Regions from separate parts of the Aeribacillus sp. FSL K6-8210 genome, predicted to be linked through region 2. Evidence: riboswitches for the same ligand, from Rfam matches in the RefSeq annotation. Region 2 holds a riboswitch; each other region holds the start of a gene.
The links. A riboswitch is a leader RNA that binds a small molecule or an ion and turns the genes downstream of it on or off. The one in region 2 is predicted to bind thiamine pyrophosphate.
Positions count from the first base shown of each region.

Region 1: another riboswitch for thiamine pyrophosphate. It lies ahead of thiC (phosphomethylpyrimidine synthase ThiC); the one in region 2 lies ahead of NSQ41_RS07195 (acetylornithine deacetylase).
Region 3: another riboswitch for thiamine pyrophosphate. It lies ahead of tenI (thiazole tautomerase TenI); the one in region 2 lies ahead of NSQ41_RS07195 (acetylornithine deacetylase).
Region 4: another riboswitch for thiamine pyrophosphate. It lies ahead of thiT (energy-coupled thiamine transporter ThiT); the one in region 2 lies ahead of NSQ41_RS07195 (acetylornithine deacetylase).

Region 1 covers NZ_CP150172.1:2,764,660-2,768,653, reverse strand. Annotated here, with positions in the region: gene NSQ41_RS13415 (galactosyldiacylglycerol synthase) at 1-317, shown strand, start outside; gene thiC (phosphomethylpyrimidine synthase ThiC) at 365-2,107, opposite strand; TPP riboswitch at 2,242-2,357, opposite strand; gene NSQ41_RS13405 (nodulation protein NfeD) at 2,551-3,834, shown strand; gene floA (flotillin-like protein FloA) at 3,851-3,994, shown strand, end outside.
Region 2 covers NZ_CP150172.1:1,480,160-1,484,153, reverse strand. Annotated here, with positions in the region: gene tenA (thiaminase II) at 1-91, opposite strand, end outside; gene tenA (thiaminase II) at 109-786, opposite strand; gene NSQ41_RS07195 (acetylornithine deacetylase) at 819-2,084, opposite strand; TPP riboswitch at 2,209-2,309, opposite strand; gene NSQ41_RS07190 (hypothetical protein) at 2,375-3,043, opposite strand; gene NSQ41_RS07185 (TlpA disulfide reductase family protein) at 3,275-3,730, opposite strand; gene NSQ41_RS07180 (peroxiredoxin) at 3,823-3,994, opposite strand, start outside.
Region 3 covers NZ_CP150172.1:1,100,945-1,104,938, forward strand. Annotated here, with positions in the region: gene mgtE (magnesium transporter) at 1-104, shown strand, start outside; gene NSQ41_RS05460 (monovalent cation:proton antiporter family protein) at 130-1,983, shown strand; TPP riboswitch at 2,038-2,146, shown strand; gene tenI (thiazole tautomerase TenI) at 2,286-2,900, shown strand; gene thiO (glycine oxidase ThiO) at 2,887-3,994, shown strand, end outside.
Region 4 covers NZ_CP150172.1:3,413,346-3,417,339, forward strand. Annotated here, with positions in the region: gene NSQ41_RS16630 (DUF2179 domain-containing protein) at 1-3, opposite strand, end outside; gene NSQ41_RS16635 (DUF418 domain-containing protein) at 107-1,342, opposite strand; TPP riboswitch at 1,515-1,618, shown strand; gene thiT (energy-coupled thiamine transporter ThiT) at 1,688-2,248, shown strand; gene menC (o-succinylbenzoate synthase) at 2,290-3,399, opposite strand; gene NSQ41_RS16650 (carbon-nitrogen hydrolase family protein) at 3,664-3,994, opposite strand, start outside.

The DNA.
Region 1 (3,994 bases), 1.3 Mb from region 2:
ATCTGTACAATCGCGTCGATTTTATCATGACAAAGCCCGGGGGTGTGACAATCAGCGAATGTTTATACAAAAAAATTCCTATATTTGTATACCACACTCTTCCAGGACAGGAAGAAATAAATTTGGAGAAATTAACGAAATTCGGGATGGTGTTTGATTTTCGAAATTGGCAAGAGGAAACAAATATTTCGGCCTCCATTATTCGAGCGCTGCAATCTAAGCAGCTATCAAAATTTTTATCGAAAGTGGATGAATATCATAAAAGTTTAGCTCCGATTGAACCAGCGGGATTGATCAAACGTTTAATGAATGAATAGCTCCTGGAAGCCATTAAAGCTTCTAGGAGCATTAGTTTGAAAATTATTTATCGATAAAGGGATGACCCGCCCTCTATAAATTCTTTTGCTTTTTGCCTCAAACCTTCCTGAACGAAATCAGAATCACTTGAACCGGCCATTTTTCTTAAATTGTGGGAAATTTTCATCGAGCAAAATTTTGGACCGCACATAGAACAAAAATGGGCAATTTTCGCTCCTTCTGCCGGCAAAGTTTCGTCATGATATTCGCGTGCCCGTTCAGGATCGAGAGAAAGATTAAATTGGTCGTTCCAGCGAAATTCAAAACGGGCTTTTGATAAAGCATCATCCCTTATTTGGGCGCCTGGATGCCCTTTTGCCAAATCTGCGGCATGGGCTGCAATTTTATAAGCAACAACACCTTGGCGCACATCCTCTTTATTGGGAAGGCCTAAATGCTCTTTCGGAGTTACATAACATAGCATGGCCGTTCCGTACCAGCCGATCATGGCTGCTCCAATGGCTGACGTAATATGATCATAGCCGGGAGCAATATCGGTCGTTAATGGACCGAGGGTATAAAAAGGAGCCCCTTTGCAAATTTCATTTTCTAAATCAACATTTTCTTTAATTTTATGCATCGGAATGTGCCCAGGGCCTTCGATCATGACTTGGACATCATGTTTCCAGGCGATTTCCGTCAATTCACCGAGCGTTTTCAATTCGGCAAATTGCGCTTCATCATTGGCATCTCGAATAGATCCGGGACGCAAGCCGTCACCTAATGAAACGGCAATATCATATGTTTTTAAAATTTCGCAAATCTCTTCAAAATGAGTGTATAAAAAGTTTTCTTGATGATGCGCCATACACCACTGCGCCATGATCGAACCGCCGCGGGATACGATTCCGGTCGTCCGTTTGACGGTCAAAGGGATATAGCGAAGCAGCACGCCGGCATGTATAGTAAAATAATCGACCCCTTGTTCTGCTTGCTCAATTAATGTATCACGGTAAATTTCCCATGTTAACTCTTCAGCAACGCCATTTACTTTTTCGAGCGCTTGGTAAATCGGGACGGTTCCAACCGGCACGGGCGAGTTGCGGATGATAAATTCTCTTGTTGCATGAATATTTTTTCCTGTTGACAGGTCCATAATTGTGTCAGCGCCCCAGCGGATGGCCCAAAGCATCTTCTCAACTTCTTCTTCGATTGACGATGTTACAGCTGAATTGCCAATGTTGGCATTAATTTTTACATGAAAGTTCCGGCCGATGATCATCGGTTCACTTTCCGGGTGATTAATGTTGGACGGAATAATGGCCCTGCCGGCAGCGACTTCTTGACGAACGAATTCAGGATTTATGTTTTCACGAATCGCCACAAACTCCATCTCTGGGGTGATGATCCCCTTTTTTGCATAGTGCATTTGTGTAACGACAGCACCTTTTTTTGCTTTGAAAGGCTTTCGATGAAAAGGTGTGGCAATATTGTGATCTTCCCAATTGCGAAATCCATTATCTTCAGGCTTTACCTGGCGCCCGTCATATTCTACAACATCATGACGGTCTAAAATCCACTGTTTGCGTACAGCCGGCAAACCTTTATGAATATCTGCCTGAAAATCAGGATCTGTATAGGGACCGCTCGTGTCATAAACCTTTACAGGTTCATTTTCAAACGTTCCCGCTTCCGTTTTCGTGGGAGTTAATTGAATTTCCCTCATCGGAACCCGAATATCGGGTCTTGACCCAGTCACATAAATTTTTTTGCTTGCTGGAAACTGCATGTTTTCGAAATAATGTTTCATTTTTCTCCTCCTCCATTTTTTTATCTGAAGATGTGCATAGAAAAATAGGAGGGGAGATGGGACGTGAAAAATAAAAACGGGTTCGCTTTAGCACGAACCCGATCAATTCAATATAGAAAAAGAAGGCAATAAAATACTCCCGCTACCTACTTCCCTACGCTGGCATCATCCAGATCAGGTTCAAAGGGTTGAAGAACTTCAGGCGCGTTCTTCTCTCAGTCCAGCTAATTGGACACCCCTAGTAGATGGTTATATATTTTTTTTAATAGTAACATAATATGAAAAATAATGAAAATATTTTTTCGTTTCATGTTTGTTTGCAGAATTGTTGATTTTTGAAACTTTCTGCACAATTGTCCGTAATAATATTAGGCAAAAAATAAGGGGGGAGAGGCCTGAAATCAAACAATAAGTTTTTCGCTATTTGCGCTCTGCTGCTCATCTTGTCGATTATTTGTGCGTCTTTTGATGCCAAATCAGCTGAAGGGAAAACTGTTTATTTTATTCCGATTGAAAATACAATTGAAAAAGGGTTGGTGCATTTTATTAAACGATCCATTCAGGAGGCGGAAAAAGAGAAGGCGGATGTCATTGTTTTTGAATTGAACACTCCTGGCGGTGCTTTAGAGGCAGCGATAGAAATAGGCAAAATGATTATGGATACAGATATCAAAACAATCGCTTATGTAAATAAACATGCGATTTCTGCAGGGGCTTATATAGCATTAAGGGCTGATCAAATATATTACCATCCTGGCGGTACCATTGGGTCAGCGGCTGTCATTGACTCCAATGGCAATGCTGCAGAAGTAAAAGTGCAATCGTTTTGGAAAGCAGAGATGAGAAATGCTGCTGAGGTTCATGGCAGAGACCCTATGTTCGCTGAGGCGATGGTAGACAGCAGCTTGGATATGCCCGAATATGGTGCAGAAAAAGGAGAATTACTAACATTAACAGCAAAACAAGCGATGGAAGTCGGGTATGGTGAAGGCATCGCCAAAAGCCGGGCAGAGCTTTTGAAATCGATCGGAATGGAAGGTGCAAAAGTCCAGGAGACTGAGGAGACGTTTGCTGAAAAAATAGCCCGTTTTGTAACAAACATGTATACCATTCCGATATTATTAACGATTAGCGGTTTAGGGTTTGTGTTAGAATTGTACACTCCTGGGTTTGGCATTCCTGGTTTTATTGGACTATTGGCACTGTTTTTGTTTTTCTTCGGTCATTTTATTGCAGGGCTTGCGGGATTGGAAACGGTTGTTTTGTTCGTGCTTGGGGTTCTGCTTATAATTGCAGAGTTGTTTGTTCCAGGAGGAATTATTGGAGCAATCGGTTTTCTTTCAGTCCTTTTAAGTTTATTTTTAGCAGCTGATCATATAGGACATATGGCGGTTTCTCTTTTTATTGCCGGTTCCATTTCGATATTCACAATATTCATCATGTCAAAGGTGATTGGTAAGCGTATGAAATGGTTTAAAAAAATTATTTTAAATGATTCAATCAGCACGGAGAAAGGTTATGTATCCAATCAAAATCGTACAGATTTAATTGGGAAAACGGGTGTAACTGTGACTGCTTTACGACCGGCAGGAACAGTAATGACCGATGGAGAGGAAAGATTGGATGTTGTGACAGAAGGAACGTATATTGAGAAAGGAAGAAAAGTGAAAATTGTTAAAGTAGAAGGCTCACGAATTGTTGTAAGAGCTATTAATGAAAATGAATAGGAGGTAGGTATATCACATGGATGTATCATTTTTTCTTTTACTAGGTCTTATCGTATTAGGTCTTATTTTGCTTGGCATCTTGTTCTCTTTTGTGCCGATTATGCTCTGGATTTCCGCTCTGGCAGCTGGCGTTCGCATCAGTATTTTGACTCTTATTGGA
Region 2 (3,994 bases):
TCCCTTCGGCAATACCTTTTACAAATGGATGATCGAAGCTGGCCTGCCATATCGGATCTGCTTTTGTTCGAATTTTTTCAGTAAATTTCATGTTCATTCTCTCCTATATTAAGAATTGATTTCGATTGGCCACATTTCTTTTCGTTCAGACATTTCCCAAAACATATATTCGTATTTGCTCGTTGTGACAAAAATATCTTCCAGCCATTTCAATTCTTCTTCCCGTTTTCCTTCTGCAAGCTCATTCATTAAATCTTTCAGCCATTTTGCCAATTCACCGAATTCTGTTGATGCGTACATTTTTACCCACTCGCCGTAAAACTCATGTTCACTGGCACCAGGAATCTCATGTAAGCGTGTGCCGATTTCATAATAGCTCCATGTACATGGAAGGACTGCGGCAACCAGTTCTGCCAATGATCCTCGCTGCGACACATTTAACATATAGCTCGTATATGCAACGGTTGTAGCAGCAGGCTGAACTTGTTCTAATTTTTCCTTCTCTATTCCTATTCTTTCAGCGTATTGACGATGCAAATCCATTTCCACTTTTAACGTCGAATGTAGAAGATCAGCAAAAACTGTCATTGTTTGAAGATTGTGAGCCTTTAAGCTTCCAAGGGCAAACAGGCGGCAGTATTCGATTAAATAAAGATAATCCTGCTCCATAAAAAAGCGAAATTTGTCGATATCCAGCGTCCCATTGCCGATTCCTTGAACAAACGGATGATGGTAACTCGCTTCCCAAATCGGTTTTGCAGTTTTATACAATCGGTCTGTAAACATTTGAATTACCCCTTTCGCAGCTTTTGTAATTGTCATCGTTTTTTCTGATACCAATCAAATAAAAACGCGATCAGCGATTTTGTAAATGTTTTTAATTGGGGGATGGACAGCTTTTCATTCACCGAGTGTGCATCTTCAAGCGTGCCCGGTCCATATAAAACGACGGGAATTCCCGCTTCACTCAGCCAGCCGCCGTCTGTCACAGTAGGGGACATCGTCAGCTTTGCTTCCTCATTAAATGCCAGTTTATGTGCTTTTTGTAATGTTTTCACTCCGAGTGAATGTTCGTCATATGAAAAAGCTGGGAAAATTTCTCCTCGATCTTCAATCATCGATGTGCCGCCCCATTTAAATTTCGGAGGATATTTCCGAAGCCATGGATCAGCCATTGCAACATGATGGATATGTTCTTCAATTTCCCGGATCACCTCTACATAATGCTCTTCCGGGTAATAGTGAACGGTAATCCAAAGGGAACATTTATCGGCCACAAAAGCGGCGTGCCTTCCACCTTCAATCACTGCAGGATTAATTGTGGCAGAACCAGGCGGAAAGCCTTTGCTCGTTTTCATCACTGCCCAATGCTGTTCAAGCTCTCGCAGTCCTTCAATAATTTTCATCATTTTTTCAATCGCGCTTGCCCCAAAAAGCTTCCCGCCGGCATGAATCATTTGTCTTCTCGTGCCATCGTGAAATGTCTCGGGGCTTTCAATCGTAATCCAGCCCGTGATCACCCCGCCCTGCCCTTGTATTTCACAGTTGCTTGAATCGACAACGATGGCAAAATCAGCTCGATATCCCCGGTCGCAGCACGATTTTGTTCCTGCTTCGCCTACTTCTTCACCGACGACGGACTGAAAAATGATATCCCCTCCCGGCTCAATGCCGTTTTCTTGCAGCAGCTTTAATGCAAACAGACTGGCAGCCATTCCCCCTTTCATATCCGCTACACCGCGTCCATATATGTAATCCCCTTTAACCGTTGCCTCAAAAGGAGGCGTTAGCCATTCTTCTCCCTCTTCGATTGAAGCGACATCAATATGCCCGTTAATAATTAAACTGTGGTAATTTTCTGGATCTTTTCCTTTTTTCGTTCCTACTACGACTGGATCTTGTTCATATAAATCCCATTGATCAATGGAAAAGCCGATGTCTTCCAAATATGAGGCGACATACTTTTGAGCCTCTTTTGCATTTCTTGCCGGAGGGCTCGGCGTTTCAAACGATACGAGTGTTTTTAGAAGATTCAGAAGTTCTTCTTCCCTTTCATCAATTTGCTGAAATAGCGTTTGTAACACGTTGTCTCCCCTTTCTTAACATTTTGTTTTGAAAAATGGTTTGCCAACCAGCCTTGTAATGCAAAAAGCCCGTTCCCAATATAAGGGAACGGGCAAGTATATACAAAACCCATAGACAGGTTTCGATATTACTGCACCACTTCCCTACGCTAGTATGATCTAGATCAGGTTCAAAGGGTCAAGGCACACGCCTTTCTCAGCCTTTCGGCTCCCCTAGTGGTATGTTAATATTATGAAATTTTCATTTAATTTCATTAAATCATAAAATATAGAAAAATACAAGCTAACGGTTAATTGATTCTTTTTGCTGTCTTTAATAATTCACGATAACCAATTCGAGTAAATTGCAAATGTTGATCAATATAATTAGCCTTTTTCAAATGCTCGATCGATTGTTCAGAAAAACTGCCGCTAATTTCCTGAAACCTTTGATTAATTTCCACTAACGAATGATTTAATATAAAATCTGCATCAAGCAGCAGGACAATCCGCTCGATCTCAGGATCTCTTTTTAAAATCAAGTTGGCAATCCGGCCTTTCATGAATGCTAGCTCTTGTTGAAGCTTTGAAGCTTCATCCTCTTTTTCTCTAATTTTGGCTCGGTACTTTTGTTTTTCTTCCTCTTCGATACCGGCTTTTGTTAATAGCTCCTCCAACAATTGCGTTTTATCAAGCTCCAGTTTATTTAATTGCTGTTCTTTTCGCGCCATTTCTGTTTCATCAGGCAGCTTTTCGTTTTGAATAGGCTCTTTTCGTTCTTCTTTCATCTTTATCATATAGTCTATTTTCCGATAGACAAGGAAGGCGAGAACAACTAAACATCCATTTAATAGCAGAGATATAAAACGCACGACGACGTCGTTAAATGCAAGCAAATAAAATAGGAAAAGGATAACGATGACAGCCAAAAGCACCTTTAATAGATTCATAATGGAAAAAGTTTGTGATTGTTTTGCCATCCACCTATGCTCCTTTTTGTTCAAACTAGCATCATTTATTATAGCATGTTGTGATTTGGAATGTGAATCATTTCTTTAGGATTGAGAGCTGGAAAAAGGATGTCAGATGAATGGTAAATGGAGATGCTTATCTTTTGAAAGCTTCGAAGCAATAAAAACAAGTCCTTTCAAAGCCGGAAAGGTATTTTTCTAAAATGAAAAACCACCTGCAATGTTTTGCAGATGGTTGAATCATTCAGCGTTTTCTGTTTCCGCTAACACCCGATTAACACGTTTTTCCAGCATTTTCATTCCGCTTCCTCCTGCTTGGAAGTGGCGAAGAATGCCGTTTTTGTCAAAAACATAATATGCAGGTACATATTGATTTTCAAAAGCATCGGTTAATTTATGTTCGTTGTCAACAAAGATCGGTTGCGTAATCCCGTGTTCTTCCGCTACTTTTTTAATATCATCAATATCTAAATCCTTTTCGGAGCGAGGCATATGAACAGCTACTACGTTCAGTTTATCTTTATATTGATCGCGGAACTCATTTACTTTCGGCATTGCTTCTTTACACAAATGGCAGCTGATTGACCAAAAATGGATTAATGTTGGTTTTTCACCGATTAATTGCTCTTTCGTTACTTCGCCATTCAGCCAAGTTGTTGCTCCGACTAATTCAGGCATTGGCTCACGTAATTTCATTTCCGCTTCCTCCTTGAAGAATGAATATCAAAAAAATAATCGTTTGAAAAAAGGCCTAACGTACTGCTAGGCCCTTTGAATGAAAAGCTTCATTATACTTTAAGCGTTTCTTGACCAGGCTTCCAGTTTGCTGGGCAAAGTCCGCCAGTTTGAAGCGCTTGAAGTACACGCAATGTTTCATCAACATCGCGGCCAATGTTGTTATGGAATACTGTTTGATATTGAAGTTCGCCTTCTGGATTGATGATGAACAATCCGCGAAGA
Region 3 (3,994 bases), 380 kb from region 2:
ACCCGGCTGTGGCCTCCGGTCCATTTATTACAACGATTAATGATATGATCAGCATTTTGATTTATTTTGGCATGGCGACGCTATTTATGAACTATTTGCTCTAACAAAATTAGCTAAAGGAGGCGCAATATGGAATCACATGCAGTAACCTCTCTTGTCATCGTGCTGGTCGGCGCTTTTTTAACCCCGATTTTGCTGCATCGGTTCAAACTGGCATTCATTCCTGTCGTCGTTGCGGAAATTATTGTCGGATTAATCATCGGGAAAACGGGATTTAATTTAGTGCAGGAAGATGTATGGCTGTCAACTCTCTCAACGCTGGGATTTATATTTCTCATGTTTTTAAGCGGGCTTGAGATTGATTTCACCATTTTCTCCAAAGAGAAGAAAAAAGAAGAAAAGCTGCCCAACGGAAAAAAAGCTCCTCATACTTTTTTGGTTGCGTCAATTGTTTTTCTTGGCATTTTCGTTGTTTCATTACTTTTATCGTATTTGTTAATGTGGATGGGATTTATCCGCAATGCCTTTTTCATGACGTTAGTGATTTCAACGATTTCTTTAGGAGTAGTAGTGCCGACGCTGAAAGACGAGCAAATTATGAAAACAAACATCGGCCAAATTATTTTGCTGGTTGCTGTCATAGCCGACCTTGTCACCATGATTTTGCTGGCGGTTTTTGTCTCCTTAAACAGCGAAGGAGAAAGCAATACGTGGCTTCTGCTTCTTTTGTTTGCAGCAGGCGTACTGCTTTACTTCATTGGCAAAAGGTTTAAAAGTCGATCCTTTATTAAAACGATGTCAAAAGGAACGGTTCAAATTGGAACAAGGGCGGTTTTTACGTTAATTCTCGCACTTGTAGGTTTATCGGAAACGCTTGGGGCAGAAAATATTTTAGGCGCCTTCCTTGCGGGAGTTTTAGTCTCGCTTTTATCGCCTAATTCAGACTTGGTGCAAAAGCTAGATTCGTTTGGTTACGGTTTTTTAATCCCGATCTTTTTTGTCATGGTAGGGGTGGAATTGGATTTATGGGAATTGATCAAAGATCCGAACCTTCTTTTGTTAATTCCTTTGTTATTTCTCGCCCTCTTGATCTCAAAGTTTATTCCCGTTTTTGTGCTGAGAAAATGGTATGATACGAATACAACGATTGCGGCGGCGTTCTTGTTGACTGCTACTTTATCATTAGTTATTGCGGCAGCTGAAATTGGACAGCGAATCGAACTGATTGATAAGCAAATGGCTGACGCACTAATAGTAGTTGCCGTGTTAACAAGCATTATCACGCCGATAGGATTTAAAAAATTATTCCCTAAAAAAATGGCGGTGCAGCCAAAAAAGAAAATTGCTTTTATTGGTGCAAATCAAATGACCCTTCCAGTCACAAGAGAATTGGACAAAAATTTGTATGAAGCAACCGTATATCATACACAGCAAGACAAAATTGAAAACGGGACTGCTCAATCGGTGTTTAAAATTGAAGAATTGAAAGACTATTCGATAGAATCATTGAATGAACACCACATAATGGAAGCTGATATAGTGGTAGTGGCTACTGGGGATGAAGAAAGAAATGCGGAAATTGCGACATATGCAAAAGAATGCGGCGTAGAACAGGTCATCGCCTCTATTTCTTCCCCGGAGTTGGATCAAATATTAAAAGAAAAGGGGATCAGCGTATTTTCCGTCATGCTGTCAACAAAAACGCTGCTCAGGGCTTTGATCGAATCGCCTGGCGTTATGCGGATCTTAACAAACCAAGACAACTCTCTTTATCAAATTAATATGAATAACCGAAAATATGATGGAATGAAGCTTCGATACTTTCCGTTTACAGGAGATTGTATCTTTGTCCGGATTTTTCGAGGTGAAGATTCCATTGTGCCTCACGGCGATACCGAATTGAAAAAAGGGGACCGCTTGATTGTAACGGGTTCCCGCAAATATGTAAATGAGTTAAAAGATGAGCTGGAATTTAGTAAATAATATTTGCAAACAAAACAAATTGTGATAGCATGAAATTAGTATGAAAATTTAATAAGCATCCACTAGGGGAGCCTTTGGAAAGGCTGAGATTAAAGTGTTGACTTTAAGACCCTTTGAACCTGATCTGGATGATGCCAGCGTAGGGAAGTGGGAATTTGAAACATATGTCTGATATTCCATTACCACTTTCCAGCAAGGAAGGTGGTTTTTTATTGTTTCCAGTCTCACCCTTGGACAGCTGCTTTCCAGTTTTGAACCTTGAAAGACGAGTGTGAGCGTCTTTCTCATGAAAGGAATGTACAATGTTGGAGCTTCATGCCGTAACAGACGGAACAAAACCAGTTAACGAGCTAATACGCATAATTTTGTCCATATCAGATCATGTTGATTACGTTCATATACGAGAAAAAAATAAAAGACCATGTGAGATCATTCATCTCGTAGAACAGCTTTTGGCAAACGGGATAAGGAGAGAACAGCTTGTTATCAACGATCGGCTCGATGTTGCGCTCCTAACAGGCGTTCAAAATGTTCATCTTCCGGGAACCGGCCTGCCGGTAAAAAAAGTGAAAAGCGCTTTTCCGCAAATAAAAGCCGGTGTCAGCGTCCATTCATTAGATGAAGCGGTAAAAGCAGAAAAAGACGGAGCAGACTATTGTTTTTTCGGAAACGTTTTTGAAACGAACAGTAAAAAAGGACTTCCGGCAAAGGGAACAGATTTGCTTGGGAAAATCGTTGGACACGTCAATATTCCTATTATCGCCATCGGTGGGATCACGCCTGATAATATGCAAAAGGTTTTAGAAAAAAAAGCAAGCGGTATTGCCGTTATGTCCTATATCTTTTCTTCGAAAGATCCAGAGAGCGCTGCCAAACTTTTCAGGAAAGGGGAAGCTTTTTCAAATGAACGTTTTTGATGTTGGAATCATCGGGGGAGGGGTCATCGGCCAAGGGATCGCCTATGAGCTATCAAAAGCAGGGCTGAAGACCGCCGTGTTTGAAAGCGGCGAAATCGGAGGTAAAGCGACATCCGCTGCAGCAGGAATGCTGGGTGCCCATTCTGAAAATGAAAAAAGAGACATATTTTTTGAGCTATGCTTAGAGAGCCGAAATTTATATCCGAGCCTTGCAAAAGAATTATTGGAGCAATCTGGTGTGGATATTGAGCTTGTGCAGGAAGGCATGTATCGGCTTGCATTTACTGAGGATGAAGGCCGCTTTCTGCAATCGCTTGCAGATGAGGATGAGCTAGAATGGCATTCAAGGGAAAACGTACTGGCAAATGAGCCACATGTTTCTGAAGACATTGTGGGAGCTCTTTGGCTTAAGCATGACGGCCAAGTGAAAGGTTCATCTGTTTGCCAGGCATATGCGAAAGGCGCTAGAAAATATGGTGCATCTATTTTTGAACAATGTCCTGTTTTCGACGTGATTAAAGAGGGAAAAGCATACAAGCTTGTCACTTCCCAAGGAGTTTTTATATGTGGAAAAGTCGTCGTTTCAAGCGGAGTTTGGAGTGGCTTTTTCTTTGAAAAGCTGGGGCTGAGAAATCCAATGAAGCCCGTTAAAGGAGAATGCTTAGCCATAAAACCGAAAAAACTGGTGATCAACAAAACAGTGTTTTACGAGCACTGTTATATCGTACCGAAAAAAGACGGCACCGTTATTATTGGAGCAACTTCTTATGAAAACGACTGGGATACGCATCCGACAGTCAAAGGAGTATCCGAATTAATGATAAAGGTTCAGAAAATTATGCCAGAAATCGGGTCTGAACCGGTCGTTAGTGCTTGGTCGTCGCTCAGGCCGCAAACAGCTGACGGCTGGCCGTATTTTGCCGAGCACCCGGAGCATGAGGGAATCTTTTTTGCGACCGGTCATTATCGAAACGGCATTCTTCTAGCGCCGATTACAAGCTTGATCGTAAAAGACATGATTTTGAAAACGAATCAATATGAGCGTTATGTTCATAGCTTTTCTTTAAACCGATTGCTTTCTGATGCGAAAGGGA
Region 4 (3,994 bases), 1.9 Mb from region 2:
CATGTTGCCTAGACACTCCTTTGTTCCATCATACTATAAATTATTTTCAAAAAGAAAGAGCTATCATAAACTCAAAATCTGAGATTTGAAACTACATTTTTACAATTCATCTTGATCTGTTATTATGCTTCGAAACTTCCTTTTTCATGCGAATAGGCTGGCGCTTGAAATACATCGCTGTTCTCCATACCCACTCCAACGGCCCTAATTGAAAATATTTAAACCAAATATGGCTGATGATAAGCTGCACGGCAAAAATTGCGAGTGCAAGCCAAAAACCGGCGAAGGGGTATACTTTACCGTACAATCCCAATCCGTAATGATAAAAAATATATGTACAAATAACAGATTGCATGATGTAATTTGTCAATGACATGCGTCCAACAGGCGCAATCTTCTTAACAATTTGCCGACAGATTGGGTGAAAATATAAAAATATGAGAGAGATCACATAAAACAACATGAGAAATGGTGCACCGAACACCATGTAAAAACTATTTTTAGCGGTGACCGCAAAAATATTTAACGGAAGCCCAATGATAAGCCCGAAAAACCAGATGGCTGTTAATAACCTTCGATGCTTCTCCGGTTCTTGAAAAAGCTTTTGTTTCGCAAATATCATGCCAACTAAAAACATGCTGATATATGGGAGCATGTTTATTATATAGACAAGCGGTTGAAAAGGCCACATGCCAGACATAGACATGTAAAAAAGCCGATCATGAATACGCTGATGGAAAATATCAGTAAAACTTCCGTTTTGATATGAATGGATTGCGTTTCTTGCCTCCTCTTCCAGTAAGGCAGCCTGCTCTCTTTTTTGGACTAAAGCATCCTCACCATTGGATACAGCCGTCATCAAACCAATAAGGAGCAAATATAAACTAAATAAACATACAGTCCATACCAAAAGGGTTTTCCAGGAACACTTCCGGAAAAAAAGGAGAAGAAACCCCAGCACAGCATAATCCATTAAAATGTCTCCATCCCAGATGAAAAATGAATGAATTAGTCCAAATACAAAAAGCACCACCAGTCTGCGTATATATATAGAAACAAAGTTCCTGCCGTTTCCTAAAGCCCGTTCCTCCATGATGATGATTCCAAATCCGAACAATAATGAGAACATTGTAATAAACTTCATTTGTACAAATATTTCCAAAATATTTTTCGTTAGAAAATCCCATGTTCTCCATGTTTCAGTAAAAAAATTTTCGCTGCCTATTTGGTATAAATATACATCTGGATAGCTGAAATGCGCCATATTCACAAGTAAAATGCCAAATATCGCAGCCCCCCGCACCACATCCACTACTTCATAACGCTCACGTTTAAGATTCAAACCAAAACCCCCATTCTGAAAAAAGTTCTTATTGTTAACGCCCTTTTTTCATTACTTTTTGTCCAAAGGCTGCATTTCAGCTTTATCGTGTTTAAATTTATTTGAATATAGCGAAAAAAGAATGACAATTTTCTTATAGTCTATTATGATAGACATAAGATTCGAATATCAACAGATCCACAAGGGGAGCTATATGCTGAGAGTGGACGGATATTTCGTCCAGACCCTTTGAACCTGTTAGTTAATGCTAGCGTAGGGATGTGGAAGTATACTGATCCATGATACAGCCTTTTTCCCCCTTATGGATATTTGTTGATAGCAAATAATATACAGGGGGTTTTATTTTTGGAAAAAAATCGCTTATTACTATTAATAGAAGCAGCAATCTTTGCAGCATTGGCAGTTATACTTGATCTTCTCCCTTCCATTCAATTATCATCAGCCATTTCTATATCCATTGCCATGGTGCCTGTACTCATATTATCGTTTCGATCCGGTGCAAAGATTGGCTTCATTTCCGGCTTTTTATGGGGATTATTGCAAATTGTATTAGGTGATGCATACATCCTGACGCCTGTTCAAGGCTTCATCGACTATTTTCTAGCTTTTTCCTTTATCGGTTTAGCCGGTCTTTTCAGCAAAACTATCCAAAATAAGCTGAAAGATGGAAAGAAAAGCTCTGCTCTTGTTTTCATCATCTTTGGCGTCTTCATCGGAGCTTTTGCACGTTATTTTTGGCATTTTATCAGCGGTGTCTTTTTCTTCGGAGAATATGCACCAGAAGGAATGTCAGCGGTCGTTTATTCTTTGATCGTAAACGGCATTACGATGATAGGAGCCTTTGTATTATGCGCTGTCGTTACTGTTATTCTCATTATGGCGGCGCCAAGATTGGTTGTAAAATAAATAAAATAGTCCTCTGCAAAACATGCAGAGGATGATTTTGTTTATAGGGTAAATACTTTCGTTTCAACAGTGTATTTTTTTAATTTTTCACGGCTTACATGAAAACCGATCCCCGGGTTATCAGGCAAGGCAATTTTTCCATTATAAACCGATATTTCCGGTTCAATAATATCTTCTTCCCAATACTTAGATGAACTGGATATATCTCCTGGCAGTGTGAATTGTTCAAGTGTCGCTAAGGCTATATTATGGGCCCGTCCAATCCCTGATTCAAGCATCCCTCCGCACCAAACTGGAACATTTTGCTCTTTGCAAAAATCATGGATTTTTTTTGCTTCTGTCAAACCGCCAACACGGCCGATTTTTATATTCATAATTTTGCAGCTTCGAAGTTCAACAGCCTTTCGAGCATCTTCGAAGGAACAAATACTTTCATCTAAACAGATCGGTGTGTCCAATTCTTTTTGAAGTTTGCTATGATCCACAATATCATCGTGCGCAAGAGGCTGCTCAATCATCATTAATTGAAACTCATCCAATTGTTTTAGATGATTTATATCTTTTAATGTATAGGCACTGTTCGCATCAGCCATTAAATCCAAGTTCGGAAAATGCTTCCGTATTTCCTTAACTACTTCAATATCCCAACCGGGTTTAATCTTTATTTTTACTCTCTTGTATCCTTCCTCCTGATATTGTTCAATAAGACTGATTAAATCTTTTATTGTCGGCTGAATACCGATGCTCACCCCAGCTTCAACTTCTTTTTTCATTCCCCCGAGAGCTTGTGAAAGAGGTATATTTTGCTGTTTTGCATATAGATCCCACACGGCACCTTCCAAAGCCGCTTTTGCCATATAATTTCTGCGAATAAAACGAAACGATTCAGCCAACTCACGAGGATGATGAAACGTCGTCTTTGATAAAATCGGAATGAGGAAATCTTCGATCATGTGCACAGTTGTTTTCACGGTTTCTTCTGTATACCATGGAGTGGAAAAAGCAACCCCTTCTCCAAAACCGGCTGCACCATCATCATCCTTTACTTCTACGATCAACAATTCGCGATCGTGAATGTCTCCATAGCTAGTAGAAAATGGGGCTTTCAAACGCATCTGTAATATATGCAAAACAATTTTCTTAATTTTTATCAATTAAGAGCATCTCCTTTTTTAGCCAAGCTCTCAGCTAAGTTCGACAAAATCATTCCCATTCGCCAGAGGGCTCGATATTTCCCGGAAAATATTTCTTAAAATAGCGAATCCACTCGAACGTTTGTTTTACACTAATTATAAAATAAACGCTTTCTTAATGTAAAGGAGCAAGGGATTTCTTTATTTCCCTTATTGTTTATTGAACTGCAAAATCTCAAATAAATAATGAGATCAATCGTAGAAACGAGTCTCATCATGAGATTAATTTTTCCACTCAATAGTTGTCTTCTTCTCTTTGTTGACTAGCAATTTAAAAACATCAGGTCTTGCATAATGCCCAACAGGATCAAAATCAAACTGGCTATAGGCGATTTGTTTCATATCCAGTTCTGCAATGATGATGTCTTCCTTGCCAAATACGGGCTCTGCCACATATTCGCCCAACGGTCCAACAATGGCGCTACCACCTCTGCTCATTATTTCAGGTGAAGAAGCAAGTTCATCATAACAAGCCAAATCTTTCGGATACATATCTTTTGTCACATATTGATTGGCAGACAAAACAAAGCATCTCCCCTCCAAAGCAATGTGG